DNA from 3 places in the Alteromonas sp. ABH4_456 genome. Region 1 is predicted to be linked to each of the others. Evidence: predicted binding sites of a transcription regulator. Region 1 holds the regulator's gene; each other region holds the start of a gene.

Evidence for each region. Region 1 encodes FliA, which starts transcription of late flagellar genes. Its sites were predicted from a motif close to CTAAAGNTNNNNNNNNNNNNGCCGATA; they were not measured.
Region 2: a site for FliA is predicted at 7,831-7,857, ahead of ACXAG2_RS13120 (VC2046/SO_2500 family protein). Genes of this name have one in related genera too.
Region 3: a site for FliA is predicted at 7,698-7,724, ahead of ACXAG2_RS13020 (DUF5610 domain-containing protein). Genes of this name have one in related genera too.

Annotation. Positions count from the first base shown of each region.
Region 1 covers NZ_JBSWXO010000004.1:211,066-221,021, forward strand. Annotated here, with positions in the region: gene ACXAG2_RS08430 (sensor domain-containing diguanylate cyclase) at 1-1,346, opposite strand, end outside; gene flhA (flagellar biosynthesis protein FlhA) at 1,585-3,687, shown strand; gene flhF (flagellar biosynthesis protein FlhF) at 3,717-5,162, shown strand; gene ACXAG2_RS08445 (MinD/ParA family protein) at 5,159-6,025, shown strand; gene ACXAG2_RS08450 (RNA polymerase sigma factor FliA) at 6,022-6,750, shown strand; gene cheY (chemotaxis response regulator CheY) at 6,798-7,181, shown strand; gene ACXAG2_RS08460 (protein phosphatase CheZ) at 7,216-7,962, shown strand; gene ACXAG2_RS08465 (chemotaxis protein CheA) at 7,975-9,956, shown strand, end outside.
Region 2 covers NZ_JBSWXO010000008.1:11,197-21,152, forward strand. Annotated here, with positions in the region: gene ACXAG2_RS13075 (sensor histidine kinase) at 16-714, shown strand; gene ACXAG2_RS13080 (hypothetical protein) at 793-1,557, shown strand; gene ACXAG2_RS13085 (DUF4124 domain-containing protein) at 1,582-2,004, shown strand; gene ACXAG2_RS13090 (LysR family transcriptional regulator) at 2,018-2,923, opposite strand; gene ACXAG2_RS13095 (CoA transferase subunit A) at 3,028-3,735, shown strand; gene ACXAG2_RS13100 (CoA transferase subunit B) at 3,738-4,394, shown strand; gene ACXAG2_RS13105 (DEAD/DEAH box helicase) at 4,517-5,851, shown strand; gene ACXAG2_RS13110 (EF-hand domain-containing protein) at 5,900-6,142, opposite strand; gene trhO (oxygen-dependent tRNA uridine(34) hydroxylase TrhO) at 6,202-7,200, opposite strand; gene ACXAG2_RS13120 (VC2046/SO_2500 family protein) at 7,316-7,822, opposite strand; gene ACXAG2_RS13125 (response regulator) at 7,944-9,584, shown strand; gene ACXAG2_RS13130 (DMT family transporter) at 9,558-9,956, opposite strand, start outside.
Region 3 covers NZ_JBSWXO010000007.1:238,672-248,627, forward strand. Annotated here, with positions in the region: gene sthA (Si-specific NAD(P)(+) transhydrogenase) at 1-193, opposite strand, end outside; gene ACXAG2_RS12995 (sensor histidine kinase) at 327-2,174, opposite strand; gene ACXAG2_RS13000 (EAL domain-containing response regulator) at 2,171-4,420, opposite strand; gene ACXAG2_RS13005 (acyl-CoA desaturase) at 4,580-5,707, opposite strand; gene fabR (HTH-type transcriptional repressor FabR) at 5,893-6,507, shown strand; gene trmA (tRNA (uridine(54)-C5)-methyltransferase TrmA) at 6,508-7,611, opposite strand; gene ACXAG2_RS13020 (DUF5610 domain-containing protein) at 7,754-9,088, shown strand; gene ACXAG2_RS13025 (RNA recognition motif domain-containing protein) at 9,188-9,664, opposite strand.

The sequences.
Region 1 (9,956 bases):
AGGCTGTCAGTCATCGCAATTTGCTCCAGTTTATGCTGATACCTGGCGCGCTTTTTCTGCAAAATAACCAGTGCCACGCACAGACTGAAAAGTAAAACGAGCGCCGATATCATAAAGAAGCCCCGCTGGCGCTCGGTTTTTATGCGCAACTCCTGAGCTTTCGTCATCGCTTTGAGGGCGGCATTTTCCTGATTTTTCTTATCAACGTCGAAAAGAGTCTGCAGTTTGAACAGCTTTTCAGCACTGATTTCATTCAGGCGCTTTACTTGTTTATTGCGTGCGTCTTCAAGAGTTTGATAAGCCTCGCTGTAGTTGCCTAACGCCGCCTGAATTCTTGATTCCAGTAACCGTGACTCAATCATTTCTTTGGGCGTAGCGGATGCGGAGATCGTTTCTGCGCGGGCCAGAGTATCCAGTGCGGTGCCGAAGTTGCCGGTATGATAATGGGCATTTGATAAGCCCCGTAAAATGTCCCCGTAATACTGTTCAGACGGCAGTATTTCCTGAATCGCCGTTAAGTGCTGGTAAATAGCCAGTGCCTCTGCAAAGGCTTTCTTTTTCATCAGCCTGTCAGCGTCAAGAAGTTGTAATTCAACCTGTGCGTTTTTGTCTGCCAGTTCACGGGCAATGGTCATCGCTTCGTCAAAGTAACGCTGCCCTGCAATTTCGTCGCCCGTTGAGAAGTAAGAAAGAGCAAGCTTGTGTAACAGGTTTTGCTGATTAACCCGGTTGTTCCTGGTGATGGCAAATTCCAGTGCCTCCTGCAAATAGGGAAGGGCATTGTCGTACTGTTCAGCCTGCTGAAATACCGATGCAATAAGACCGGCTATGTGAGCAGGCGGGATTTGAGTAGCGTTCTCCGATGCAATTCTGTGGGCAATGATCAGCTTTGTCAGCGCGGCCTCACGATTTTGTAATGATTGCTGAATTAATCCTTCCGTCATTAATGCACCGATGTAGAGCTGGGTGACAGTCTGCTGCTGCGCCCACTCACTGACGACAGCAACATAATGCAGCGCCAGTACCTGGCGGTCTGTTTTTTCGTATAGTTGCGATTTTTGCAGCAGTAAACGGTGATAGAGCAACGGTTCGCCTATTTGATCTACGTTTTCAAGCCCTTGTTCCAGAAGAGACTCTGAGCGGCTGAAATCACCCAGTTTCATGTAAAAGTACGACAGCAGATATTGAATAGTGGCAGGCGTATATTCGGGCAGGACATCATCAAGCATCTCTTCCAGACCGAGCACGGTTTCCTGCGGGTGCTGATGAAAAGACTTAATGACGCGGATAACCGCATCGTCGGGCGCAGATACCTGTGCCGGTGCCGCAAAGGTGCAATAAGACATACATATCAGGCCTGTTGCGGCGACAACAGGGAAAATAGTGTTCTTAAATGCAATACGTCGCTGTTTTAACAGGTATTCCGGCACATGATGTCCTGAACATGTCTCATCCGGTTTAACTATAGTTCAAAAAACACTGACGGGCGCACGCAGACAAACATTTTCAAACTGGCACATTAGTTGAACTGACACTGACAGACACGAAGTAAGCGTCAATTTTCTGTTAGCGAGAGCAAATTTTATGCAGCTATCCGGCTATCTGCAGCGGTTCGACAAAAACCAGGTTCAAAATATCACCAGTGGTTTGGGGGCGCCTGTCGTTTTGCTGGCGATTATGGGTATGGTTATTTTGCCAATGCCGCCCTTTCTGCTCGATGTTCTTTTCAGTTTTAACATCGCCCTCAGTCTGGTCATTATTCTTGTAGCTGTATTTACCCAAAAGCCGGTGGATTTCGGTATATTCCCCCTGGTTTTGCTGATTGCTACGGTGTTGCGGCTGGCATTGAATGTTGCCTCGACGCGGGTCGTTTTGCTGTATGGTCATGAAGGCGGCGATGCTGCGGGGAAGGTAATCGAGGCCTTCGGAGCCGTGGTTATTGGTGGTAACTATGCGGTGGGTGTGGTGGTATTCGCCATCCTGCTCATTATCAACTTCAAAGTAGTGACAGCCGGTGCCGGCCGTATATCTGAAGTTAGCGCCAGATTTACACTTGATGCCATGCCCGGTAAGCAAATGGCCATTGATGCCGATTTGAATGCCGGCTATATCGATCAGGATGAAGCCCGCAAGCGCCGTGAAGAAATCACTGCAGAAGCAGACTTCTATGGTTCGATGGACGGTGCGTCAAAATTCGTTAAAGGTGACGCGGTAGCCGGTTTGTTCATCATGATGATTAACATCGTCGGTGGTTTATTTATCGGCATGATTCAGCATGACTTGTCCTTCGGAAATGCGCTGGAAGTTTACACTATTCTGACCATCGGTGACGGTCTGGTTGCCCAGATCCCATCCCTGTTGTTGTCGGTGGCAACGGCAATTATCGTCACCCGCGAAAACGAAACTCAGGAAATGGGTAAGGAAATCCGGACACAGCTGGGTAATCAGCAGGCTCTGTATATTGCCGCAGCGGTGCTGTTTGTCATGGGTATTGTGCCCGGCATGCCCCACGTGGCCTTTCTGGGATTCTCTGCTATTGCTGCCGGTTATGCATACTGGCAGGGTGTGCAGGCGAAGAAAGCGGCAGAAAAACCGGCTGTGCCGGCCAAAATGGAAGGCGGTGCTGACCAGCCTGCTCCGGAAATTAAAGAGCTGGGTTGGGATGACGTACAGCAGGTTGACACTATCGGCCTTGAAGTCGGTTACCGGCTCATTCCGCTGGTGGATAAATCACAGGGCGGCGAATTGCTGACCCGTATAAAAGGTGTGCGGAAAAAACTGTCTCAGGAACTGGGCTTTCTGGTTCCGCCGGTGCACATCCGCGATAATCTTGATCTCGACCCGAATGCTTACACGATCTCCATGCTGGGTGTGACCATCGGCGATGCGCAAATCAGTCATGATGAAGAGCTGGCGATTAACCCCGGGCAAGTGTTCGGTAAGCTGGAAGGACGGGCGACTAAAGACCCCGCTTTCGGACTGGATGCCGTGTGGATACGGCCGAATCAGCGGGAGCATGCGCAAACCCTTGGTTACACAGTAGTGGATGCGGCCACCGTGGTAGCGACACATCTTAGTCAGTTACTCAGCAACAATGCCTACCAGTTACTCGGTCATGAAGAAGTTCAACAACTTCTCGATATGCTGGCGAAATCCAGTCCTAAGCTGGTGGAAGGGCTGGTACCCGATATTCTGCAGCTGAGCACCGTAGTAAAAGTACTGCAAACCTTGTTGTTCGAAGGCGTTCCCATCCGCGATATGCGTACTATCGTTCAAACCTTATCGGAATACGGCCCCCGCAGTCAGGATCCGGATGTGCTGGTATCGGCAGTGCGTATTGCGCTGAAGCGTTTGATTGTGCAGGAAATCAGTCAGGGAGCGAAAGAAGTGCCTGTCATAACTCTGGCACCAGAGTTGGAACAGATGTTGCACCAGTCACTTCAGGCAGGTGGAGAAGACGGCGCCGGCATCGAACCGGGACTGGCCGACCGGCTCCAGCAATCCCTGCAACAGGCCGCACAACAACAAGAACTGAATGGCGAGCCTGCGGTACTGTTGACGTCAGGCATGTTAAGACCTGTGCTGTCACGCTTCCTGAAGTATTCGGTAGCTGGCCTGCATGTGTTGTCTTATCAGGAAATCCCTGATGACAAACAAATCAAAATTGTCAGCTCTGTGGGTCAATAATCTGACACCGGGTGAGTGAAGAGGTTGAGATGAAAATCAGACGGTTTTTTGGCAAAGATATGCGGGAAGCATTAAGCCAGGTAAAAGCAGAATTGGGCAGTGACGCCGTAATCATGTCGAATCGCAAAGTGGCAGACGGTATTGAACTGGTCGCCGCTTACGATAAAGAGCCAGAAGCAAAAATAAAACTCAACACCCGCCATGACGCAGGTAAGCCTGCTGCACAGAATGCGACGCCAAGCCTCAGCGAAATTATCGGTGACGACGGTCCGGATACTTTACGGGCGTTACTTGAAAAGCAGGCTGCAGAAAGAGCAGCGGCTGCCAGAAGTGAACGTCAGAACCCTGCAGTTTCTCCTGCACCACAAACATCGTCTGCCTTCGCCGGAGATACCCGTGGAGTCAATTCACAACCCGCTGCATCTCACAACGAAGAGGCATTTTCATTTGCGGATGTATTTTCTGCAAAAGAACCCAAGCCTGCACCGGTATCTCAAATGAACCCCGACTTTAAAGCGGCGGAAAGTCAGCAGTCTGCCGGTGCCCCTGCCAGTGAGCTGGATGCGATAAAAGAGGAACTGGCTTCTCTTCGCAGCGTTTTACAATATCAGGTCGCAGACTTGATGGATGCTAAAAAGCAGCGTCAGCGTCCCGTACACAGCTATCTGACTCAGTGTTTAACCGGTATGGGGCTGAGTGCTTCACTGGCTGAGCAACTGGTGCACTACACCCCTTCTCAATACACCGAGCGGGAAGCGTGGATTTACCTTCTCAACCTTTTGGCTAATCGCCTTAATGTTTCCGGTAATGATATCCTGACCCAAACCGGTGTGGTTGCTCTTGTTGGTCCAACGGGAACTGGCAAAACCACGACTGTTGCTAAATTAGCAGCACGCTATGCGCAAAAATACGGTGCTGATCAGGTGGCTATGATCACTATCGATACCTACCGTATTGCCGCTTATGAGCAGCTGGCAACGTATGGCAAAATTATTGGCTGTACCACAAGGAAGGCGCAAAGCAGTGAAGAATTAGCCGAACTTCTCTTCCAGTTACGCCATAAGCGTCTAATATTAGTAGACACGGCTGGTTTTAGTCAGCGCGACAGTCGTTTAATTAAGCAACTTGGTCAATTTAATCACGGACAAATGCAACCTGTCCGTAAATACCTGGTTGCGCAGGCAAATACCCAATATCCTGCATTGCAACGCATCATTGAAGCGTATAATTCCGTTAAGCTTGACGGATGTATCTTCACGAAAGTTGATGAATGCTACAGTTTGGGTGAGGTTTTAAGTGTTGCTGTTGAACAGCAATTGCCAGTTAGTTATGTGACCGACGGGCAGCAGGTACCTGAAGATATTAAAGTTGCTGATGCAAAATCTCTCGTATCTGCCGCTGCAAAGCTTTATAAAAAGTACGGTTTGAATCATACTAAGCGTAATCATGAAGTTAATTCAGTTCAGGCAGTATGATCGAAGATCAAGCGAGTAGCTTACGAAAGATGAATCAATCACGCCTCATAAAGGTTATTGCCGTTACCGGCGGCAAAGGTGGTGTTGGTAAAACCAACATTACATTAAACACGGCGATTGCTATGGCCAAGCAAGGTAAGCGGGTCATGGTACTCGATGCCGATTTAGGATTAGCGAACGTTGACGTCATGCTGGGTCTGCGTGTTGAGAAGAACCTTTCTCACGTATTATCCGGTGAATGCACACTTGATGATGTTCTGGTAACCGGACCTCACGGTATTAAAATCGCTCCGGCGACTTCAGGTACTCAGGCAATGACTGAGTTATCGCCCACTGAACATGCCGGATTAATCCGTGCTTTCAGTGAGTTGCGGTCGCAGATTGACGTGCTGATTGTAGATACCGCTGCCGGTATTTCCGATATGGTACTGAGTTTCTCCCGTGCCTCGCAGGACATCATGGTCGTGGTTTGTGACGAACCGACTTCTCTGACCGATGCCTATGCACTGATTAAAATATTGAACCGTGAACACGGCGTGTTCCGGTTCAAAATAGTGGCAAACATGGTTCGGGACATCCGTGAAGGGCAGGAATTATTCAGTAAATTATCAAAAGTGACAGGCAGATTCCTGGATGTGGCACTAGAATTGGTGGCAACTGTGCCTTTCGACGAAAATATTCGTCGGGCAGTCAGAAAGCAAACCGCTATTGTGGATGCATTTCCCGGTTCTCCTGCGGCCGTCGCGATTAGTCAGTTAGCCACCAAAGCGCTTAACTGGCCGGTACCGGCTCAGCCGGGTGGTCACCTGGAATTTTTCATTGAACAACTGGTGACGAAGCAAGCAGTAGGAAGCCAACGTTGAATAGTAAAGCGGCAGCTTACCAGCAGCAGACCGACAAGTCGCAGCTGGTCGAGCGCCATGCATCCCTTGTAAAACGTATTGCCCATCACCTGATGGCGCGTTTGCCTGCCAGTGTGCTGGTGGATGACCTGATTCAGGCAGGGATGATCGGATTGCTGGAAGCAGCCAGAAATTTCGACGGCTCGAAAGGGGCCAGTTTCGAAACCTTCGCAGGTATCCGTATTCGTGGTGCTATGCTGGATGAAATCCGTAAGGGCGACTGGACACCCCGTTCAGTGCATAAAAATAGCCGTGCTATTACGGAAGCCATAACACAAGTTGAAAGAGAAACTGGCAGAGACGCGCGTGATACAGAAATTGCTGCTAAGCTAAGTGTCAGTATTAATGATTATCATCAAATGCTTAACGAGGTGAATGCCGGTAAACTTGTCGGTATTGAAGACCTGGGTGTGTCAGAAGATGTAATCAGCACAGAACAGAATAAAGGTAATGATTCACCCCTCGAAGATTTAATGCAGGGGGCGTTTCAAAAGGCGTTGGCGCATGCCATCACAACATTACCTGAACGGGAAGCAATTGTACTGTCCCTGTACTATGATGAAGAACTGAATTTACGTGAAATCGGTGAAGTTCTTGAAGTCAGTGAGTCAAGGGTCAGCCAGATTCATAGCCAGGCCATGTTAAAACTAAAAGCCCGAATGCAATCATGGCAGGCAGAAGAATAAAACATACTAATATTAATAACGATTGATAATCCTCACCGGAGGCTATTTTGGACAAGAGTATGAAAATTCTTGTAGTAGACGACTTCTCTACTATGAGACGAATCATAAAGAACCTGCTTAAAGATCTTGGATTTTCCAATATTCAGGAAGCTGACGATGGAAGTACGGCCCTCCCCATGCTCCAGCAAGGCGACTTTGAATTTGTCGTGACAGATTGGAACATGCCAGGTATGCAGGGTATCGACCTGTTACGCGCTATTCGTGCAGACGACAAACTCAAGCACTTGCCAGTATTAATGGTGACAGCTGAAGCGAAAAAAGAGCAAATCGTTGCTGCAGCACAGGCAGGTGTGAACGGATATGTTGTGAAGCCTTTCACAGCCGCTACACTTAAGGAAAAACTCGACAAGATTTTTGAGCGTTTAGGTTGATCCAGCCGCTCCCGCCAGAGAAGAGGATTACTGGATGTCTCCTACTAAAAAAGTCCCTATTTCGCTCGAAGAAGCAAAACAGCTGGTAGCATATCTTGAGCAGGGCGATGACGACTCCGCCAGCGCCCTGCTTGAAGCCGTATCTGCCAAAGAGTCTGTCGAACTTTTTGCTGAAGTTGGCAAACTTACCCGTCAACTTCATGACGCCCTCAACACCTTCCAGTTAGACGAGCGTATTGCTGGTCTGGCTAATGATGATATTCCTGATGCGCAAACGCGTCTCACCTACGTAATTGAAGAAACTGAAAAAGCGGCTAATACTACAATGGACGCTGTAGAGTCCTGTATGCCCATTGCTGAATCTTTATCAGACCGGATCAATGCTATTGAGCCTGAATGGCAAAAGCTTATGACCCGTCAGATTGAGCTCGGTGAATTCAAGAGTTTATGTATGGATATCGACGCCCTGTTTAAGGACATGTCGAAAGATTCTTCTAAACTTAACAGCCTTTTGACCGAAGTATTAATGGCACAGGGTTATCAGGATTTGACAGGCCAGGTTATTCGCAGAGTGATTGACCTGGTGAAAGAAGTCGAAGACAGCCTTGTGAACATGCTGACCGTGTTCGGTGAACGGGATGCACCTGTTAAAGCACAGAGCACCACGAACAAGCCGGACGCTGTTGAAGCGGAAGGGCCAATCATGAACGCTGAGAAGCGGGATGACGTAGTACAAGGCCAGGATGATGTGGATGATCTCCTGTCGAGCCTTGGTTTTTAGGGGAGCGAATGAATGTCGTTTGATGTTGATGAGGATATATTACAGGACTTTCTGGTCGAAGCCGGAGAAATCCTGGAACAATTACAGGAACAGTTAGTTGACTTGGAGAATAATCCGGAAGACGCTGACCTCCTCAACGCGATTTTCCGTGGATATCACACGGTAAAAGGTGGCGCAGGTTTCTTATCTCTGACTGAACTGGTTGAGATTTGTCACGGCGCAGAAAACGTCTTTGACGTAATGCGTAATGGCCAGCGTACATTGACGCCGGAATTAATGGATGTCATTCTGCAAGCGACAGACGTCGTAGTGGAAATGTTTGAGCGGGTAAAAGCCCGTGAACCACTCGAAGCCGCTGATTCAAATCTTGTTGATGTTTTGCATAAGTTGAGCAAGCCAGAAGCCCCCGGCGAAAATATTTTTGGCGGGGAAACGGCAGCACCGGCAGAAGAAGTGCCGGTAGCAGAAGAACCTGAGCTGATAGTTGAAGAGGTACCGGTTGTACCGGAAGCCGCAGCTGTTGCAGAGCCTGCCGGTGATAACAGCATTGAAGATATCAGCGAAGATGAATTTGAAGCATTACTGGACCAGCTGCATGGTTCCGGTGCGCCCGGCAGACCGTCGGCAGATGCACCTGCAAAGCCAGCTGCACCTGCGCCCGCTCCGGCAGCAGCGGCAGGCGGAGATGGTGAAGATATCACCGATGATGAATTTGAGGCTCTGTTAGACGAGCTTCACGGTAAAGGACAGTTTGGTGGCGATGCCGCACCTGCCGCTACACCAGCGGCAGCAGCTCCGGCAGCGGAACAGGCTGCATCCGGTTCTGACGGTGACGAAATCACCGATGACGAATTTGAAGCTTTGCTTGACCAGTTACACGGTAAAGGTCAGGGACCCGGCATTGCCGGTGGTGTTGAAGTCGACACTCAGGCAACCAAAGCCGTTCAGGCTGCCAAAGCGGAACAGTCTAAACCTGCAGAGCCTGCCAAGCCGGCTCAACCTGCTAAAGCTGCGGCACCTGCTCCGGCCGCAAAATCGGCTCCGGCTGCGCCAGCCGCACCCGCTGCACCTTCAAAGCCCGCAGCGCCTGCTGCCAAAGCTGCACCTAAAAAAGAAGAAAAAGCCCCGCAGGCAGAAACTACTGTTCGGGTAGACACCAAACGCCTTGACCAGATTATGAATATGGTCGGTGAGTTGGTGCTGGTTCGTAACCGCTTGTTAAGTCTTGGTATCAATACCAATGACGAAGATATGTCGAAGGCTATCGCGAACCTGGATGTGGTGACCGGTGATCTTCAGGGCGCGGTAATGAAAACCCGCATGCAGCCCATTAAGAAAGTCTTCGGGCGTTTCCCCAGGGTTGTCCGCGACCTTGCCCGTAGCCTGAAAAAAGAAATTACCCTTGAGCTTGAAGGGGAAGAAACGGATCTGGATAAAAACCTGGTTGAGGCACTGGCCGATCCCCTGGTTCACCTGGTGCGTAATTCCGTCGACCATGGTATTGAAATGCCGGATGACCGTGCTAATGCGGGTAAACCGCGCATGGGTACAGTGAAACTGGCAGCATCACAGGAAGGCGATCATATCCTGCTTACTATCACCGATGATGGTAAAGGGATGGATCCGGAAAAGCTGAAAGAAATCGCTATCAGTCGTGGTGTGCTTGATGCTGATGCGGCCGCCCGTATGTCTGACGTGGAAGCATTTAATTTGATATTCGCGCCGGGCTTTTCAACCAAGACAGAGATCAGTGATATCTCCGGTCGTGGTGTGGGCATGGACGTGGTTAAAACCAAAATCAACCAGTTGAATGGTACCGTAAACATTGATTCTCATCTGGGCAAAGGTACCCGGTTAGAAATCAAAGTACCGTTAACGCTGGCAATCCTGCCAACTCTGATGATTGTTGTCGGTCAGCAAACCTTTGCATTGCCATTGGGCGCTGTTAACGAAATTATCAACATGGACATCAAGAAAACCAATACGGTAGATGG
Region 2 (9,956 bases), on a different contig from region 1:
ACATTCAGAGGATTTATGTCGGAAAAATCTCCGTTACAGACCATCGATTTTTCGTCCGTACTGGCAGCAGCCGTACACGATATGAAAAATTCACTGTGCCTGCTTATTCAGTCCATCGAATCGCTGGCGGAGAACCTGCCTCCTGAAAACAGTCAGGCAAATGAGAAAGTTGCCAGCGTGCATTATGAGGCAACTCGGCTCAATACCAATCTTGTGCAGATCCTGTCCTTATACCGCGCCGAACTCAATCAGTTGCCTGTAACCATTGATGAATGCTTTATCGACGATTTGTTTGAAGATGTCATGTCTTCCGTCCGCATTTATATGGAACAAAAAAATCTGCTTGTTACCATTAACGTGGAAAATGACATCAGCTGGTATCTCGACCGCGAACTCATATTCATGTTAATCAACGACGTATTGATTAACGCTATGCGCTATGGCACATCACAAATTATTTTGAATGCGGCGGTCCGTGACAAAGCGCTTGTGATTACGGTAGAAGATGACGGGCCCGGCTATCCCTCTTCCATGCTGGAAAAAAGCACAGCCGACCTCGCCGGATTCGATCTGAGTCAGGGCCGGACCGGGTTGGGCCTCTTTTTCGCCCGGCTGATTGCCAATGCCCATGTAAATAACAACCATTGCGGGGAGATTTCACTAAACAACGGTGGTACTCTGGGTGGTAGTGTTTTTGAAGTAAAATTGCCTTAAACTTTAACTGGATAGGACGTTGATCAGTGAAGTCCCGGCGACACAGGCAATTGAGACATTTTTAATGGATATATACTCATGTTTTTCACAATAATAATAATACTCATTGTTGTACTGGTCATTGCTGCCATTATGATCAATGCGTTTCAACAACACCGTGCTAAACAGGAAGCCGACCGCCGTAATGAGGCATCCAAGCACCGTAAAATTATTGATGAAACTGAAAATGTGATCATGGCCTGCTCAAACATGCCGGTATCCCAGCGTTTAATGGGGATCCTTCATGCCCGCGTGCACAATGCGTTAAAAGCTATGGCGGAACTCGGTGCAGGCACGCCTGATATTAAACAGCGTATATCAGACGCTGAGAATTCTAAAAACAGTGCTATGTCGCTAGACTCTCCTGCAACGGCAGACTTTTCCCTGCCGGATAACGACAAACTGATTATTCAGTATATTCAGGCAGTGAAAAAACTCCGTATTTTGCTCCGTTCTGAGCATTCCAAAGGAAAAATAGAAAGCCGTATTTTTGCTGAAGAAGATAAAAGCCTGGAACGTTTGCAGCTAAAAGTGAATATCGAAACCTTAATCAAACGCGGTCGTGGTGCCATGCAATCCAATATGCTGGGCTCTGCAAGACAGTATTTTGAAAAAGCCATCAAGGCCCTGGAAAGTCAAAGCCAGCCGGATGAATACATCTTATCCCGCACTGCCACACTGAAAGAATGGCTCACAGCCATTCAGGACGATCTTAAAAACGCCAATGCTGAAGACCGCGAGCGTCGCCGTGAAGCAGAGCGGGACGAACTTGATGAATTATTTGCACCGAAGAAAAAATGGTAGTGAATACCTAACTGTTCCGGGCTGATGAAGAAAAAGGTATTTTTCGTACTCTGTGCGTTTATCATTAACGCATGCATCGTGCTCTGGCTTGTCCGCGAACCAATGACGGAACTGCTTACACAGCAAGACAATCCGGCCATTCAAAAGATCACCAATGCGATGCCGTCACTTAACATGCCCGGCATCCCGCTACCGGAACTTCCGGACTTGCCTGAATTAACATCCATTGAATTACCTTCACTGACAGGTTCTGCTGACGATGAGAACAGCAACCGCCAGGCAACCAAATCCAAGGCGGGCAAAATCTGTGGCAGCACCGGCTCAGGTCAAATCACAGGAGGCAAAACCCTGTATCGCTGGCAAGACGAAAACGGCATGGTACATCTGTCAGATACACCTCCTGAGAATCGCTCACTGGCAGTCACCACTCTTAATGCATGTGATTAATAACCACGATGTTTCATTGAGAGTTGTTCCCTGACCGGGTGTAGGCACGCTCACATAATTGCCAGAATTCGCCTGCCGCAACCGACAATCCCCCCCGCTGACTACGGATCATACCCACGGGTTTCTTAAGCGGATTATCTTTGATGGCACAGCACACCAGCCCGCGACTTTCCATTTGTTGCCGGCAAATAGCCGGCACCACAGAAATGCCCATGCCCTGCGCGATAAACTGACCGACTGACCCAAGCTGACCGGTTTCCGCGATGATGTTCAGCTGGCCGGGCCCCTGCGCCGCCTGCTCAGTCCAGCGGCGCACTGCAGAGCCCCGGTTCATGGCGATAAACGGATGGGACAGCAATTCATGCCAGGGAACGGCATCCTGCATTGCCAGAGGATGACCCGGATACATCACTGCGATAAATTCATCGGTAAACAAAGGCTTAAAAATCAGACCATCTGCTATTTCGGGCTCAAAAGTAAACCCGATTTCTGCGTTACCCTGTAAAACATTATCAATCGTTGCTTCCATGACCACGTCCAGCACCCGGAGACGGATATTATTAAACTTGCGGTGGTAATCATTCAGTAACGCGGGAAGTTTACTCTCGGCAAAAGACGGCATTGCAGCAATGGTAAGTTTACCCTGCTGCATGGCAAACAGGTTTTGCATGTCATGGAAAGTTTCATCCCATTCATTTACCAGACGCTTCGCATTGGGTAACAGGGTTTGCCCTTCAGGGGTCAGTGAGACGCGTCTGGTACTGCGGCTGAACAGTTTGCCGCCCAGCTGCTCTTCCATTTTTTTAATGGCAGACGACAAAGCAGGCTGCGTCAGATGGAGTTTTTCCGCTGCCTCAGCGAAAGTGGAAGATTCGGCCACACGGATGAACGCCAGCATGTTACGGTACGATATGCTCATATTGATAAAAATATTTTATTAATATTGATATAAAATCAATTTTACAAAATTTTATCAGTCACGGATACTTTAATTGATTCATTATTCATCAACAGGAGATTCATATGTCAGGTTTCGATAAAGTCGTTACCAGTTATGAAGCAGCACTGGAAGGTCTGTCTGACAACATGACCGTTGTGGCCGGCGGCTTTGGACTGTGTGGTATTCCGGAAGGGTTAATTGCACAAATCAAAACAGCAGGTGTTAAAGGACTGACTGTGGTATCAAATAACTGCGGTGTCGACGGCTTTGGTCTCGGTATTTTGCTTGAAGACCGCCAGATCAAAAAAATGGTGTCTTCCTATGTTGGTGAAAATGCCCTGTTTGAAAAACAGTTGCTCGACGGCGAACTTGAGGTCGAACTGACTCCGCAAGGTACGCTGGCTGAAAAACTGCGTGCCGGTGGCGCCGGTATTCCCGCGTTCTACACGGCAACAGGCTACGGCACACCTGTCGGTGAAGGCAAAGAAGTCAAAGAGTTTAACGGCCGGCCTTATATTCTTGAAGAATCGATTACCGGTGACTTTGCTATTGTCAAAGCCTGGAAAGCAGACCGCTACGGAAATTGCGTTTACCGTCACACCGCGCAGAACTTTAATCCCATGGCAGCCACCGCAGGTAAAATCACTGTGGTTGAAGTTGAAGAAATTGTAGAGCCCGGTGAACTTGAGCCCTCTCAAATTCACACCCCGGGTATTTTCGTAGACCGCGTGATTAAAGGTACATTCGAAAAACGTATTGAGCGTCGCGTTACCGCGAAGAAGGAGGCGTAATCATGGCATTAACCAGAGATCAAATCGCAATGCGTGTGGCGCAGGAATTTCAGGACGGCAGTTACGTAAACCTCGGTATCGGTATTCCTACTCTGGCCGCTAACTATGTACCCGAAGGCATAGAGGTTATGCTGCAATCAGAAAATGGTCTTTTAGGCATGGGCCGCTATCCTGATGAAGACGAAATTGACGCAGACATGATCAACGCCGGTAAAGAAACTGTTACGGCTATCACCGGCGCTTCTATTTTCAGTTCCGCCGACAGCTTCGCCATGATCCGTGGCGGGCACGTTGATTTCACTGTGCTGGGCGCATTTGAGGTCGATGTAAACGGTAATATCGCCAGCTGGATGATTCCCGGCAAACTCATTAAGGGCATGGGTGGTGCCATGGACCTGGTGGCCGGTGCGAAGAACATCATTGTTACCATGACTCACGCTGACAAACACGGTAATTCAAAACTGTTAGAGGCCTGCACCCTGCCCCTTACCGGCGTGAACTGCATTACACGCATCATCACAGATCTGGCCGTACTTGAAGTTGCAGACGGTGCTTTTCATCTGTGTGAACGGGCGCCCGGTGTTTCCGTGGACGAAATCCGTGAAAAAACAGCCGGCAAACTGATTGCCGCTGATGATGTACCGGAAATGCAACTTTAATCTTCCTGACATAAAGTAAAGAGGTGCCTTACCGCACCTTTTTACTTTGCTTCCCGCCTTTATCTGACAAAGCCTTTCGTGGATAATACCGCCATTGTTTTATACGGGGTATTCACTTGAGCTTGTTAATTGCCGATCTTCCGGTTCACCATAAAATTGTCAAACGTTTGCAGGAAAAAGGCCTGGAAAGCCTCACTGAAGTGCAGGAACAAACTATTCTGCCGGCTCTGCAGGGCAAGGACATCATGGCATCGTCAAAAACCGGATCCGGTAAAACCTTTGCTTTTCTGATCCCTCTTGTTCACCGGTTAATGACCAATAAGGCTCTCAGCAAGCAGGATCCCCGCGCACTTATTCTTGCCCCTACCCGCGAGCTGGCCAAACAGGTGTTCTCTGAATTACGCAGCCTTGCCAACGGCGTCGGCCTGCAAAGTGCACTGATTGTTGGTGGTGAAAATTATAACGATCAAACCAAAGTGCTACGCCGCAACCCTCATGTCATTGTGGGCACCGCTGGCCGGATTGCAGACCACCTGGAAGACAAATCATTTTTTATTAACGGGCTGGAACTGCTTATTTTCGATGAAGCAGACCGTATGATGGATTTAGGCTTTGCGGAGCAACTTAACCTGATCAACCGCTTCGCGGATCACCGTAAGCGTCAGACAATGTTGTTTTCTGCCACGCTGGACAATATTGCCCTGAATCATTTAACCCGCGACTTATTAAAAGCCCCTGTGCGTGTGGCTGTTGGTGAGTCGACTGCTGCCCATCAGGATATCGACCAGACTTTGTATTTTGCCGATGACGTGGGACACAAAGATAACCTGCTGCTCACAGTACTTAAAGAGCAGGCATACAATCAGGCGGTAGTCTTTACAGCAACCAGAGAAGACACAGACCGCATTGCTGCCATTTTAAATGAACAGCACCTTGAAGCTGTTGCTTTACGGGGTGATCTGCCGCAAAACCAGCGTGCTGCTATCATGAGTAATTTCAGTCGTGGTCAGAACAGTGTGCTGGTTACCACGGATCTTGCTTCCCGGGGCCTGGATTTGCGCAAAGTAGGCTTAGTGGTCAATTTTGACCTGCCGAAACAGTCTGATGAATATATCCACCGGATTGGCCGCACAGGCCGGGCCGGAGACAAAGGTGTTGCCATTTCATTTGTGGGCCCGAGGGACTGGGGAAGCTACCTGACAATTAAAGATCATGTCAGCTATGATGTTGACTGCACCACGCATCCCCTGTTACCGGCGAAGTTCAGCGGTAAAAAGCAGATGAAGCCGAAGAATACAAAAGGACAGGATGAGCGCAATCGCAGTAAAACCGGCTCTGCCGGTCAAAAGCCTCCGGTGAAAAGGCGGGTGAATACCATGAAAGGCGATGAAGCCGGTCACATGCCGGTGATGAAGAAAAAACGCAATGATGTCATCGACGATGACGAAGAAGAATGACACAAAAAAACGGGCTGAATAAGCCCGTTTTTTTAAAACTATGCAGGATTAATATTCCCACCAGCCTTCCTGCCACCAGGCAAGAAACTCTTCAAAATCGATGTAGCCGTCATCATTGTCGTCAATAATTTTGAACCCTTCTTCCACATGGCTCATTTTCGTTTTCGGCGACAATACGGTCAGCAGTTCAATAAATTCAGGCAGATCGATTTGACCGTTACCGTCTTTATCAAAGAAGCTGAAATCACTTTTGATTTCTGCGATTTTTTCTTCTGTAAGTTGGGTGCTCACTTAATGTCCTGATTAATTACGACTTATGAACAAAGTGTACAACCCAACTTCCCGGCTGTCTACTTAACCTGTGCCTGTTTTGCTGCCAGCGCACGTTGACGCTGCTCTTCTGCTTTTTCCTGACGACGTTTTTCCATTGCCAGTCTGGCATCAGAACCCACGTGCTCTTCGCTGCGTGCTTTCGCCAGCTGAACCTGTTTCTCACGCTCGCGGAAGCGGGCAATCTGGTCGTCACTGTGTGTACCGTAACAATGGGGGCAACTCACACCCGGCTCGTACTTATCAGACTGTTTGTCTTCTTCAGTAATCGGCAAACGACAGGCATAACAGGCATCATACTGACTTTTCTGTAAATCATGATTTACCGCAACACGGTTATCAAATACAAAGCAGTCACCTTCCCATAAAGACTCTTCTGCCGGTACATCTTCCAGATATTGCAGAATACCGCCTTCCAGGTGATAAACCTCGTCAAATCCCTTCTCTTTCAGGTAAGCCGTGGATTTCTCACAGCGGATACCGCCGGTACAGAACATGGCCACCTTCTTATGTTTTTCCGGGTCCATGTTATCTTTCACATAGTCAGGAAATTCACGGAAGGTCTTTGTTTTTGGATCGACGGCATGTTTGAAAGTACCGATTTCAATCTCGTAATCGTTGCGGGTATCAATAACCAGCACGTCAGGATCACTAATAAGGTCGTTCCAGTCTTTGGGTTTAACGTATGTACCCACCGTATGGCGGGGATCAATACCTTCCACACCCATTGTCACAATCTCTTTTTTCAGTTTTACCTTGGTGCGGTAGAACGGCTGCTCTTCATGCAGGGATTCTTTGTAAGAGATAGGGTTGATTCGCGGGTCGCTGTTCAGATATGCGAGTAAGTTATCAATCCCTTCCCGGGGACCGGAAACTGTGCCGTTAATGCCTTCGCTGGCAAGCAATAATGTGCCTTTGATACCCTGCTCTTCCATCTTTTCGAGGAGCGGTTGGCGCATAGCTTCGTAGTTTTCAAGCGCAACGAATTTGTACATCGCGCAAACGATATATTGAGTCATTTTATATTTACCTTTGCTGATTGGAGCGTAAGACCAGTGCAAATTGCGGCGCGAAATATACCAGAACGTGTGCGATTTTCCAAATCAGCTCAGGATCTAAAAAAATAAGCTTTTTTCAGGCAGTCAGCAATGAGGAAGAACCACTTATCACCTCTTCCAGCATAGTTTCATCTACAGGTTCCGGCGCGCGAGAAATATGCTGCAACCGCATACGGGTTGCCAGACTGCAATTTTCCTTAACTTCGGGAGGGATGAGCGTGGCATTGTCATGGGCACTTAACGGATCAGGATGCATAGACTGCCATAATGAAAAGGCTGCTGCTGAGCCTGAATTCGCCATCTTTGCCGTAGTATTGAGCGCCATATAATCTGCATCAGAGGGCTTAAGCGGTGGCCGTTTATAGTGATTCAGACGCTCGGGAAAATGAGGATCGCCGGTAACCCCTTCTGCCTCAGCAGGCAACAGTGAAAAGTGCTCAGCACCGGGCTGACAATGCATGGCAAGGAACAGGGAGAACTGCGCGCCTTTACCTGCCGCGCGGGCAAGCTCCCCGTTCCATTCACGATCAGGGATCAGTGCCGGTAGCCGGCCATAGTCAAAGGGCAAATCAGGTGTACTCATACTGTGCTTATCGGCATTGACCGGGATAACTAAAGACAGATCCGTACAAATTTACATACTTGAACTTTAGGCGTAATGGTCCGATCATTATACTAAAGTCTGATTTCAGGGTAACAGGTAGATGAATTACGCAGATAAACGTGTACTGATTATAGAAGATCAGCGCCCTTTTCTGCTGGTTTTGCGGGGACTGCTGCATTCGATGGGTGCAACCGAAGTTGTCACCAAGCCCTCTGCTGAGCAGGCGTTATCCCTGTGCCGGAAACGCAAGTTTGATATCATCATCAGCGACCTTCATCTGGGTTCTGACAAAAAAAACGGTTTTGAGTTTATCGAAGAGCTGCGTAGTCAGAAACTGGCAAAACCCTCAGCCATTGTGATGTTGATCAGTGCTGACAGCACCCGCCCCTTCGTACTGGGCTCTATTGATCGCGGACCTGACGACTACCTGATAAAACCCTTTTCCCAAAACCAGCTGAAAACCCGCCTTGAACGGGCCTGGAAAAAACGCCAGGCCCTGCTGCCCGTTTATCATGCGCTCCATGAAGGCGATACTGCCCTTGCCCGAAAGCAGGCGGAAAAATTACTTGCTACTAACCGGCCTTACCGTGGTTCGGTTGCACAACTGCTCACCGGCATTTGCTGGCAACAGAAAGATTTCGCCGGTGCTCTGAACGTACTGAGCGATTTTGATACAGACAGACCGGTGCCCTGGTTGCAACTGGCACTGGCTAAAAACTGGTTAAAAATGAATAAGCGGGACAAGGCCCTTTCTATGGCACAAAGCGTTCTGCAACGTAACCGTTTCAGTGCCGAAGCTTATGACGTGGTGGCAGAATGCCAGTTACTCAATAACGACACTGAGCGGGCTGCAGAAACCATACGTCATGCCATCAAAATTTCCCCTTACTGCACAGAGCGTCATCACATTGCATGTCATATCGCCCGTCAACACAAAGATTTTGTGCTGGCCAGTGAAAGTGCGCAGGCAATCTGGTTGTTGTCCCGTAAAACGGTGAAAGAGCATGCGGATATCTGGTGCAGCTACATTCGCAGTATTCTGGAAGTAGCGGAAAACGCTGAAGATAAGAAAACCCGTAACCGCTATCAGCAGGAAGCCCATCTTGCCGTACAGCGGGGCAAGTTTGACGACTACCTCAGCCGTAATAACGACGAATTCGATTTCGTGATCTATGAACAAATATTCACAGCCCGGCTTCACAGTATTGAAGGAAAGCTCATTGAAGCTAAGCGGGCTTTGAACAGTGGTCAGGAAGCGATTCAGCACAAATACGAGTCTTATCCGCAAACCTATGCGCCGGACAGTTTAAAAGTGATGTATGCCATCGGCGAATATGATGAAGCAGAGGCTCTGGTGAATGTAATTCGCTCAGGTAACCTGCACGATTCTGTAAAACAGATGCTGGACACCGACAAGCAAAACGCTGCTGAAAAACAACAGCTTTACTCTATGCATAACAAAGAAGGCATTGAACATTATCAGCAAGGCGATTTTAAAGCGGCACGCACGTCTTTCACCAAAGCCCTGCAGTTTGCACCGGTGAATACCGGGGTTGCCCTCAACCTGCTGCAATGCGTGATTAAACTGCTGAACACCGATACTAAAGAGCAGCCGGCTTTATTAACAGACAGCAAGCGGTTGCTGAAACTACTGGATGGTATGTTCATGAAACCTCAGTTCCTGCAAAAGTTTGAGGAACTGAGAGCAGAATTATCAGGACTTACCGGAAAGGCTGCCTGATAACACGTTAACAGGTTTTTTCCTTCCCAGCGCGGCCATCATCGAGCCGGTGACCACAAGCAATGCCCCGCCATAAGCAACCGTGTCCAGTTCCGGCTGATGGAAGGTATCAGGCATAATTTTCTCAGCTAAAGTCATACTGATAAAAGTAAACACGGGTTGTACTGCCAGCACGGCGGATACCTTCGACGCATACCAGACACGCATCGCCTCGGTGAAAGCACCATAGGCAACCAGTGTATTCAGGCAGCAAAACACCAGTGCAGCCATTTGCAGACCGTCCATGGACATCAGCTCTGTCGGGGTACTCAGCGGGATTAGTAACATGCCACCTGTGGCATACATGATGAGTGTGAGTTGTCTGGCTGATAA
Region 3 (9,956 bases), on a different contig from region 1:
GTAAAGCTTTTGATGGAATTGTGCCCCAGTGAGTACAACCACCGCCGACGGCTTCGTAGCGCTCAATAACGGCGACTTTCTGACCGGCTTTGGCCAGCTGCATGGCCACACCTTCACCACCGGGTCCGGTGCCGATCACAATGGCGTCAAACTGATAAGAAGGTTCTGCGACTTTCGCTGTTTTCTTTGTCATGGTCGAAAATACTCAATGGTTGCTGTACCGGCGGGAACCGGTAGATACGTTGCTGGACTGGAATAGTGTCATGCAAAGTCTAGCAACATTCTGATAAGAAAGACAAAGTTTCCGTTGCCCATTTCCGGTTTCATCATGCATTTTTAGCGTCAGGCAACGCCAGCGGAAAGGTCATGATAAATTCTGTGCCGTTGCCTTCTTTAGACGTAAACACAATCCTGCCGCCGAGCAAATTAGTGACCCACTGGTGGACGAGGTGCATACCAAGACCGGTATTGCCTTTGTTGCGGGCTGAAGTCACAAAAGGCTCGAAAATAGTGTGCTGAATTTCATCCAGAATGCCGCAGCCATCGTCTCTGACTTTGACTTCGAAACTGTTCCCCTTCTCACGGGCGGTGATGCATACTTCCCCAAGACGTTTATTCGCAAAAGCATGCTCAAAGGCATTGGTGATAAGGTTCTGTAATATTTGAGAGTAAAGGCCGGGGAAGCTCACAATTTCCAGCGTTTCCGGTATGTCTACTGTTAGTTTTACCCGTTTGGCGCTGGCCTGAGCTTCCAGCGTGCGGACCAGATCACCCACTACTCTGTGCAGAGAAAACTTCACCGGTGTCTCGCTTCCGCGGTCCACCGCCAGCCGTTTAAACCGCTTGATGAGCCCGGTTACACGTTCAAGGTTATGCTTCGACAGGGTCACACTTTCCCTGGTATATGCCACGTAAGCATCGAGATCTGAGCGGGTCAGTCCGGTACTGATTTTCTTTTCCAGTGCGTCGAGCTGGTTATCAATAGCCGATACGCACATGGTTGTGCCGCCAATGGGAGTGCTCAGCTCATGGGCAACACCGGCTACCAGCATCCCAAGAGACGCCATTTTCTCTGACTCGACCAGTTCGTCACGCAGACGGGTTTGTTTATCCAGAGCGGATTTCAAATCCTGTTTCTCCGTTAACAGCTGATCTGTCAGATGGGTAACATGGGATAACTGTTTCAGGTCCCTGGTAATCAGTAAGCCGGCAATAAAAAAGCAGCAAACGAAGGAGATTAATCCCGGCAACAGCGCGTCTTTTACCAGCAAACTGTGGTAATCGGCGGGTGTACGGGTGAGAATGAAGTACGGGTCAACCGTGTGCGTATGCTTCATTCTTAACTGCAAGGCTGCACCGCTGAACAACGCATCTTCTTCTCCGGAGACCAGGGAAACAGCTTTGTTGTTTTTTAGTTTCCCGAGAATATCAGGTTGAGCCAGCTTAATGTTCGCAGGCGTGACCCCGCGGCTGGCGGTCCATTCTTTTTCTGCATCAGGGTGCAGCATCCATTGAATGGCACCTTCGGAAATCAAAAGCTGCGTTTGCGTTTCTTCAAAGGTTTTCAGGTGGTCGAATAAAGACGTCAGGTCAAAATTAATCACCAGGAAACCTTCTCCAAGAGGATGAGAAGGAAATGTGTGCAGGATTGCCCGCACGGTCGGCTGAAAGGGCGTGACCAGCACACCATTTTCCATATTCAGATCGATGGAAGAAAGCGTCATGATCCCAGCCGGCTTTTGCTGTGCCTGCTTAAAGTAATATCGGGTGGACTTATCCTGGAGCTGTTCCGTCGGGACAATCTGAACGCCGTCGGCAAGAAAATTAACCCGTACCGTTTCAACCCCTTCGGGGTTCAGCCATCGCATTTGCGATACATTATTAAGCACACGGCCAATGCGCAGAAACAATTGAGCTTCCGTCTCTTCTTGCTGACCGTTTAATAAAACATCTACGAGGTGTTCGTTTGCGAGGCGTGCGACGTTAGTTAAATCGCCCAGTTCCTGACTTAAAGCTGTATTGACTGAAGAAATGACGGTTGCATGCTCTAATCTCAGTGTTTGCATGGACTTATCATAAAACCACTGATACACCAGTGAGCCTGTCAGCAAAGATAAAATGAAATTGCACAGATATAGCCAGCAGGCCCTTTGCCAGTGTTTTTTCTCACTCATCGCCTTTGTCCGTTAAGCCAGTCGATAAGGTCGGGTAATGCCATGGGGCGGGCAAACAGAAAACCTTGTCCGGTTTCATACCCTTTACTCAACAACGCTTCCCGTTGTCCTTCAGTTTCAATGCCCTCAGCAACAACCTGAAAATGACATTGTTCAGATAGCCTGTGAACCATATCCAGAATATGATCTGGAGAATTCGGGATGGCGGTATTTAGTGTATCGACAAAGCTCTTATCCACTTTCAGTGCTGAGGCCGATAATGTACTAAGGTGAGCCAGTGAAGAATAGCCGGTGCCGAAATCATCAATACTGACTTTGATCCCCATTTTCATCAACGTATTGAGTATCGGGTTGATATCCTCATAATCTTCCATGGCCTGAGTTTCAGTGATTTCTATCTCTACCTGCTCCGGCTGCACATTATGGGTAGCCAGCGCGTTTTCCAGTGCAGGAATGAAGTTTGGTGCTATCACATCGGCATGAGTCACATTAAACGCCACAGAGAAGTTATGCCCTGACTCTTTCAGCACTTTTGCAGCGTAGACAGCAAGCTCCATCACCAGGCTGTCCAGACGGGTGATTAACCCGGATGCTTCAGCAAGAGGGATGAACACATTCGGCGGAATGATTTCGTTACTACCGGTGCGCCAGCGGATAAGCGCTTCCAGTCCGGTTGTCACACCGGTTTTCAGATCTACTTTTGGCTGGAAAACCAGAAAGAACGGGTGAGAGTCGGCAATGGCATCAGACAAAGATTTCAGCAGCTTGTGGCGGGTGCCCATTTCGTCCAGCAATTGTCGTGAAATGGTCTGTACGGAATGGTCCCGCCGTTTCCGTGAGTTATGCACCAGTTGCGCCGTCTTCAACGACTTACGTAAATCATCCAGCTCTAAATCTTTCACTGCCAGATGGCTGATACGGTTCGTGATCCGTTGCTCAACATTATCGATATACACCGACAGTTCGGCTAACTGGCTTAATGATGGTTCCTGAGATACTTTTTCCGTTTTATAAAGCAGCGCAAAAAAGCCATCACCCAGATAACAAATCGTCATCGCTTTCTGACAGCGCTTATTTATTTCGCTCAGGCAGCCGGCAAGCAGGGCATGGCTGAAATCTGTCCCCAGCGTGATTTCACTTGTTGAGAAATCCGTCATGTTCACCAGCACCAGCGAGGTTGACTGTAAGTCAGACAGCGACATATTCACGATTTCGCGGTGCAGCCAGTTTTTGTTCGGAATCTGGAGCGTTTCGTCAAAATAGGCCAGCATGGACAGTTTATTGAGCAATGCCAGGTTAACGAAACCATTGCCGATGTTTTCGCTGTACACCATCAGCAATGTAATATGGCTTTGCTCCAGAGGCTTGGGAGATTGCACGATGACAAGATAGTGGTTGTTGTCTACATCTGCCGTATTAAAGTAGAGAATTGACCAGGTTTCATAGAACTGATGCTCATGGGTGTGCAGAGCGGTGTCGATGGCGTTCAGCAATCCGGAACTCGCGTGAGCCTGATATTCACCTAATAAGTCTGACAGCATAGTGGCATCAGAACGACTGAAGTCACCACTTGATGCTACCACTTCGCATTGTTCCATAGACGCCATGGTCGGGCGGTAAGCGCACACCACACCACCAGTTTCAGGAATGCCAATGACACGGGATACTTCATTGAGCACGGTGTACGTAAACTCGCCCACATCCTGCTTTGACGTCAGGGCTCTGGAGGCATCCACAATCATCTGTAGTCCGCGCTTGGCCACGTACAATTCATTCAGATTAGACCAGGTTTTAATGTTACTGGAAACAATGCCTCTCAGCTTTTCTTCTGTCAGCTCAACTTTGTTCCAGTACTCATCAATATCGTATTCTTTAAATGTGTCCTGACGGGGAGCCATACCGGGCTGGCCGGTGAGCAGGATAATCCGCACGCGGGAATTACCTAACACGGTTCTGATGGTATTTACCAGAAACAGGCCTGCGTTATCCTGCTCCATCACAACATCCAGCAGGATCACCGCAATATCGTCGGTTTCTGCCAGAATGGTTGAGGCCTGAGCTGCAGAATTAGCGGTCAGAAACTTAAGCGGTTTGCCCTGGACCTTAAGGCCGCTTAAGCCCAGTTTGAGGGATTGCTGATAGCCCAAATCGTCTTCAACACTAAGAACTAACCATTCTCCTGACTGAGTATTACTGTCGTCCGGTTCAGGTTCCGGGGAAAAGGTAAAAAGCTGTTCATCACTCATGCATCCGTCCGTACTGATAAAGGAAAAGCGAGGACTCTTATTTCAAAAAATACAGAGAAAACAGCAAGAGCAATCCATCACCTAAGTGTTGCCTATATTATTGATTTTGCAAGAAGGAGAAACAGAAACGCCGCTAAATAGCGGCGTTTCGGGCTGAGTTCAGGCCAGCTGTGGTGAAAGTGTCTGTAACTGGAGCCACTTTTCTTTCTGAAGGGCCAGTGCGTGTTTGAGTTCCTTATAATGAAAGTCAATTTCCAGTCGCTCAACCGAGCGCTTCAGGCACCGTTTACGTACATTCATAAGACGTTTTTTCGCGGCATAATAGGCAGACATCTTCTGCACTAACAACTCGTACTCGGCCTGCACTTTTTGTAATAACTCATCGGCATCCGGCAGAGCGGCAAGTCTGGCATTGGCTTGCTGAAGCTGCATGGCTGCACGGGCCTTTTCAATCCGTTCTTCCGGTACACGGCGCAGATTTGTAGTCAGTCCCATATAAGACAGGCCACGGATCAGCCACTTGGTCGGATCGAACTGCCACCAGTAAATACCGTTGCGGTAATCGTATTCAAAAATATGATGGTAGTTATGATACCCCTCTCCGAAGGTAAAAAATGCCAGGATACCGTTATCACGGGCTGTGTTTTTATCGGTATAAGGCTGACTGCCCCAGAAATGAGCCAGCGAGTTAATAAAGAAAGTGACATGGTGGACCATGAATAAACGGAATACACCGGCAAAAAGAATCATACTCAGTACATCGCCGTTCAACCAGCCCAGCAAACCTGTGATCCCGAAGTTTGCGATAAGCACGATAGGCAGGTAATACTTATGTTGCCACATAACCACCGGATCTTTCTGTAAATCCCGGCAGTTGCTGTAATCGTCATAGCGATGAGACTGATATTCTCTCAGCATCCAGCCAATATGGGCGAACCAAAGGCCCTTTTTGGCTGAGTACGGGTCTTTGTCGTTTTGATCCACATGACGGTGATGGATACGGTGATCGGAAGACCAGTGCAGGATACTGTTTTGCAATGCCATTGCACCGCCGATGGCGAGAATGACCCGTACAACAATATTGGCGTCATAGGTTTTATGAGACCACAGACGGTGATAGCCGGCAGTAATAGACATACCGGTGAAATAAAATAATACGACAGCCGTCACCACTTCCGTGGTGTCGAATCCCATGGTGACCGCCCAAAGGGGCACTGCCAGTAACGCAATTGCACCGGTAATAATAAATACCAGAACATTGGTCAGGATAATTGGTGGTTTTTTCATGATAACAACTCGGCTTACAACTGTACGCTAATTTATCGTTTTCACCGGGCGCAGGCAAGGGAAAAGCGACATTTTCAGCTTTAAGTATAGTGCAGATTTTGTGAAACTGATGTGCCGTCATCGCCGGGGTAAGGTACAATCGTTACCGTTTTACAGGTATCCGGAATGAAAAGAAGGAGTTGGCGGTGAGTCGTCAGGAGCAAAAATTAAAAACCCGCCAGAATATTATCAATGCTGCTTTTGGTTTGCTTGATGAGCAGCGCAGTTTGTCTGCTATCAGTTTACGTGAAGTCTCCCGTGCAGCCGGTATTGCGCCGACTTCTTTTTACCGTCACTTCAAAGATATGGACGAACTCGGTCTGACGCTGGTGGACGAGGCTGGTCTTGCACTCCGTCAACTGATGCGTCAGGCAAGACGCCGTATCGCCAGTGGCGGCGGGGTTATCGATACGTCGGTTGATACCTTCATGGAATTTATTACCGCCAATACTAACGTGTTCAGATTACTGCTCCGTGAACACACCGGCACCTCAACTGCTTACCGGATGGCAGTACTGAGGGAAATTCAGCATTTTATTGAAGAACTGGCTGATTATATTGTTGAAAGTCAGGGGGCAGAGCATCAACTGGCAAGTCTTCAGGCAGAAGCCATGGTCCGGCTTGTATTCAGTGCCGGAGCTGAAGCATTAGAAGTGGATGTGCCGTTGAGGCAGGAAATTGGTCACAGGGTAAAAGCGCAATTGCGTTTTGTACAGTTGGGGGCAAAAGTCTATCGCCCCCGGAAAGTCAAAAGTGAGTAATTAACGGTTTCTCTTAACCAGTTTTACGCCGGCTTCAATGTGGTGCGTAAAAGGGAATTGATCGAACAAGGCAGACGCCACCAGATCGTGGGTTTGCGACAATGTCGCCAGATTCGCTGCCAGCGTATCGGGATTACAGGAAATATAAATAATTTCCGGATAGTCCTGAATCATCTTCAGTGATTCTTCATCAAGACCGGCTCTTGGCGGGTCAACCAGTACAGTCGTAAAGTTGTAGCCTGATAAATCAATGCCGTTAAGGCGGGAAAACTGACGTCCGGTTCTTAATGCTTCTGTAAACTCTTCTGCAGACAGACGAACAATCTCCACATTGTCTATATTGTTCACTTCAATGTTAAATTGCGCAGCGTTAACCGAAGGTTTGGCGATTTCAGTACCGATGACTTTGCGAAACTGGCTGGCCATAGGCAGTGAGAAATTACCGGCTCCGCAGTACATTTCAAGCAGATCGCCGCTGGTGTTTTCACACACAGACAATGCCCATTCGATCATGCGGCAGTTCACTTTCGCATTGGGCTGGGTAAAGCTGTTTTCAATATGCCTGAATTGATAGTGTTGTCCGTTTACTGGCAGCGATTCGATGATAAAGTCATTGCCCAGAATTTTCTTCTGCTTACGTGCACGGCCGATAACATTCACTGTGCCGAAGGTGTCTGACAACGAATCTTGCAGTGCCCTGGCAGCCGTTTCCCATTCATCATCCAGCTGACGGTGATACAGAAGGCTTATAACCAGTTCACCCGACAGTCCGCTCAGATAATCAATCTGAAATAACTTCTTTCTCAGTACCGGGCTTGAACGAAGTTCTGTCATTAAAATTTGCATAGCGGCATTGATGGTATCGCTTGCCGGCGGGAAGGTGTCAACGCGATACTTTTCTTTCGTCTCGCTGTTGAACATGATGTGATACAAGTCATCGCCATCATGCCATACCCGAAATTCTGCCCGCATGCGGTAGCCGGTTTCTTCTGAGGCAAACACAGACATCTCAGTTTGACCATATTGATCAAGTAGTTGTGACAGTCGCGAGATCTTTTCGTCTAACTGCGCGGTATATTGCTGACTGTGTGTCTGAGTTGTCATGGTAATAACTTCATCTTGATTGCCGGGCTGCGCATTGTAGTGTCTTAAATTATTTGTGCAAACACTGTTCTGAGATTGCATTAAAATTAAACAATTCGTTAAGTCTGCCGATAACTAATGTGAGGTTAGTGAGGACAACATTATGAACGTGGGTGAAATTAAGGCATTTGTTAGTGAGCAGAAGCCGGCTGTTTCAGAACAGAAGGCACCTGAAGACCCTAACAAAGCAATCAAAAAGCAGTTACAGCAGGATGGGCTTCGTCAGGCTGCTGAATTTCAACAGCGGCAAACCGCAATGGTAAGCGTCAGTAGTTCGCAGACGACCATTGGCCTGAAAGTCTACAGTTCGTCAATGGAGCAACAGGTTACCGTTGACGGACAGCGTGGTAAGTTTGCAAAAGATGATACGTCAGATAAAGAGAAGGAAACCTCTTTATTTGATTTTGAGGAAGTAGCAAAAAACGTTATGCGTTTTGTCGGTGGTGTCATCCAGGGCGCTGCAAGAGGTGGTGCGGATGAAGAGAAACTCGGTAATCTTTTTTCGCAGGCGCGAGAAGGGGTTTCCCGGGGAATTGCCATGGCAGAAAGAGATCTGGGAGGCCTGATGAATGATGATATATCAACAGGCATCGACAGGAGCCGCAGTCTCATCGAAAACCGCATTAATGCACTGGAGGCTGATCTGCTTGGTATTCAGAATGAAGATCAACTTGCTGCTGGCGGTGTTGCGTCAGCTTTGAACGTTAACAGCAGCAACTCAGAATCTGCCAGTCTGACAATTCGTACCAGAGATGGTGATGAAGTGCAGTTGAGCTTTGAGAGTCTGAGGGCTTATCAATATGCCAGCCAGCAAACCGTCGCTTATACGACTGAACAGGGACAGGGTGGTGAAGGTAATGGTTATCAGAATGTCGTCGCTACAGACAGCATCTCTTACTCGTACTTTGATCGTCAGGGGATCAGTTTCTCTCTGAAAGGTGAGCTGGATGAAGGTGAATTAACGGCCATTGCAGATTTAGTAGAATCCGTTAACGATCTGGCTGATACGTTCTTCGGTGGCGATCTGGATAAGGCGTTTGAGAAAGCGCTGGAACTGGGTTTTGATGATCAGGAACTTACGGGTTACGCATTGCAACTGAACAGAACGCAGCAAACGGAAGTTGTGAAAACTTACGGTGCTATTCAGCATTATCGTGACGGCAGCGAGTCCGGTTCCCACGGCGATGAAGCGAAGCCTGTTGCACAATATCTGAATAAGATGCTTAACGTCTTTGAATCGGCGAGACAACAACTGGCTTCAGGTGAAGACTTCAACACTCTGATAAATGGCCTGATCAACGAAATGAAGGATGTACAGGTACCGGATTTAGTCACAGCTATAAATCGTTTCCATAGTTTCAATCAGCGTTTACTTGACGCAATGCCGGGCGAGCAGCAGAAAACTCAGCCTGTAGAGCCTCCGGCAAGCGAAAGCTGAAAGATACGGGCGGACTAATAAAGTAGTGATGCCCAATTCAATATTCAGATAAAAAAGAACCCCGGCATGCCGGGGTTCTTTTATGTTTGTGTAGTACGACTACTCGGTTTCTCCTTTCTCCCTTGCAGCACGTACTTTCAATGTTCTTTCCAGAAATACTTTATCGTTTAGTTCCGTAATAGCTGAATCTACGTCGCGGGTAATGACTTCGATAAATCCATACCCTTTACGCTTTCCAGTACGACGGTCCTTCATAAGACGAACACTCTGAACTTCGATGTAATCCTTGAAATATTCTTTCACTGCATCTTCGTTCGCTTTATATGGAAGATTACCTACATATAAAGTGGCTGTTTCTCCGGAAGTATCAGAAGTCACATCAGCATTCACTGAAGAGGACGTTGAAGACGAACTCAGCAGAGATGCAAGCCAGGGTGTAACGATACCGCTAATAAGCAAAGACACTGCAACGGTGACAGGAAGACTCGCTTCCAGACTAGCGGAAGAAACGATGAGATAACCTGCGATTGCGAATACCGCGCTAATTACTGCGCATTGAATAAAGCCTACTTTCATAAACCTACCTTTAATTATTTTAGTGAAACGTTGGAGGCTGTTCATAGTTTACTCATTTGTAACAAATTGAACAATGGTCTGATGAAATAGTAGACGAAAGACCAATAAAAAATAGACTTTTGTTGGAAAACCAGGCGTTTGAGTTCGAATTCGAAGAAAAAGGTCAAAAAGGATAAAAAAGGGGTTGACGAAAAATCTCTGATGCGTAGAATGCGCACCACTTCGACGGGGAACGTCAGACGGTCCACGAAGAAGTCGTTATAAGAACTTAATAATGGTTATTTATAACGGT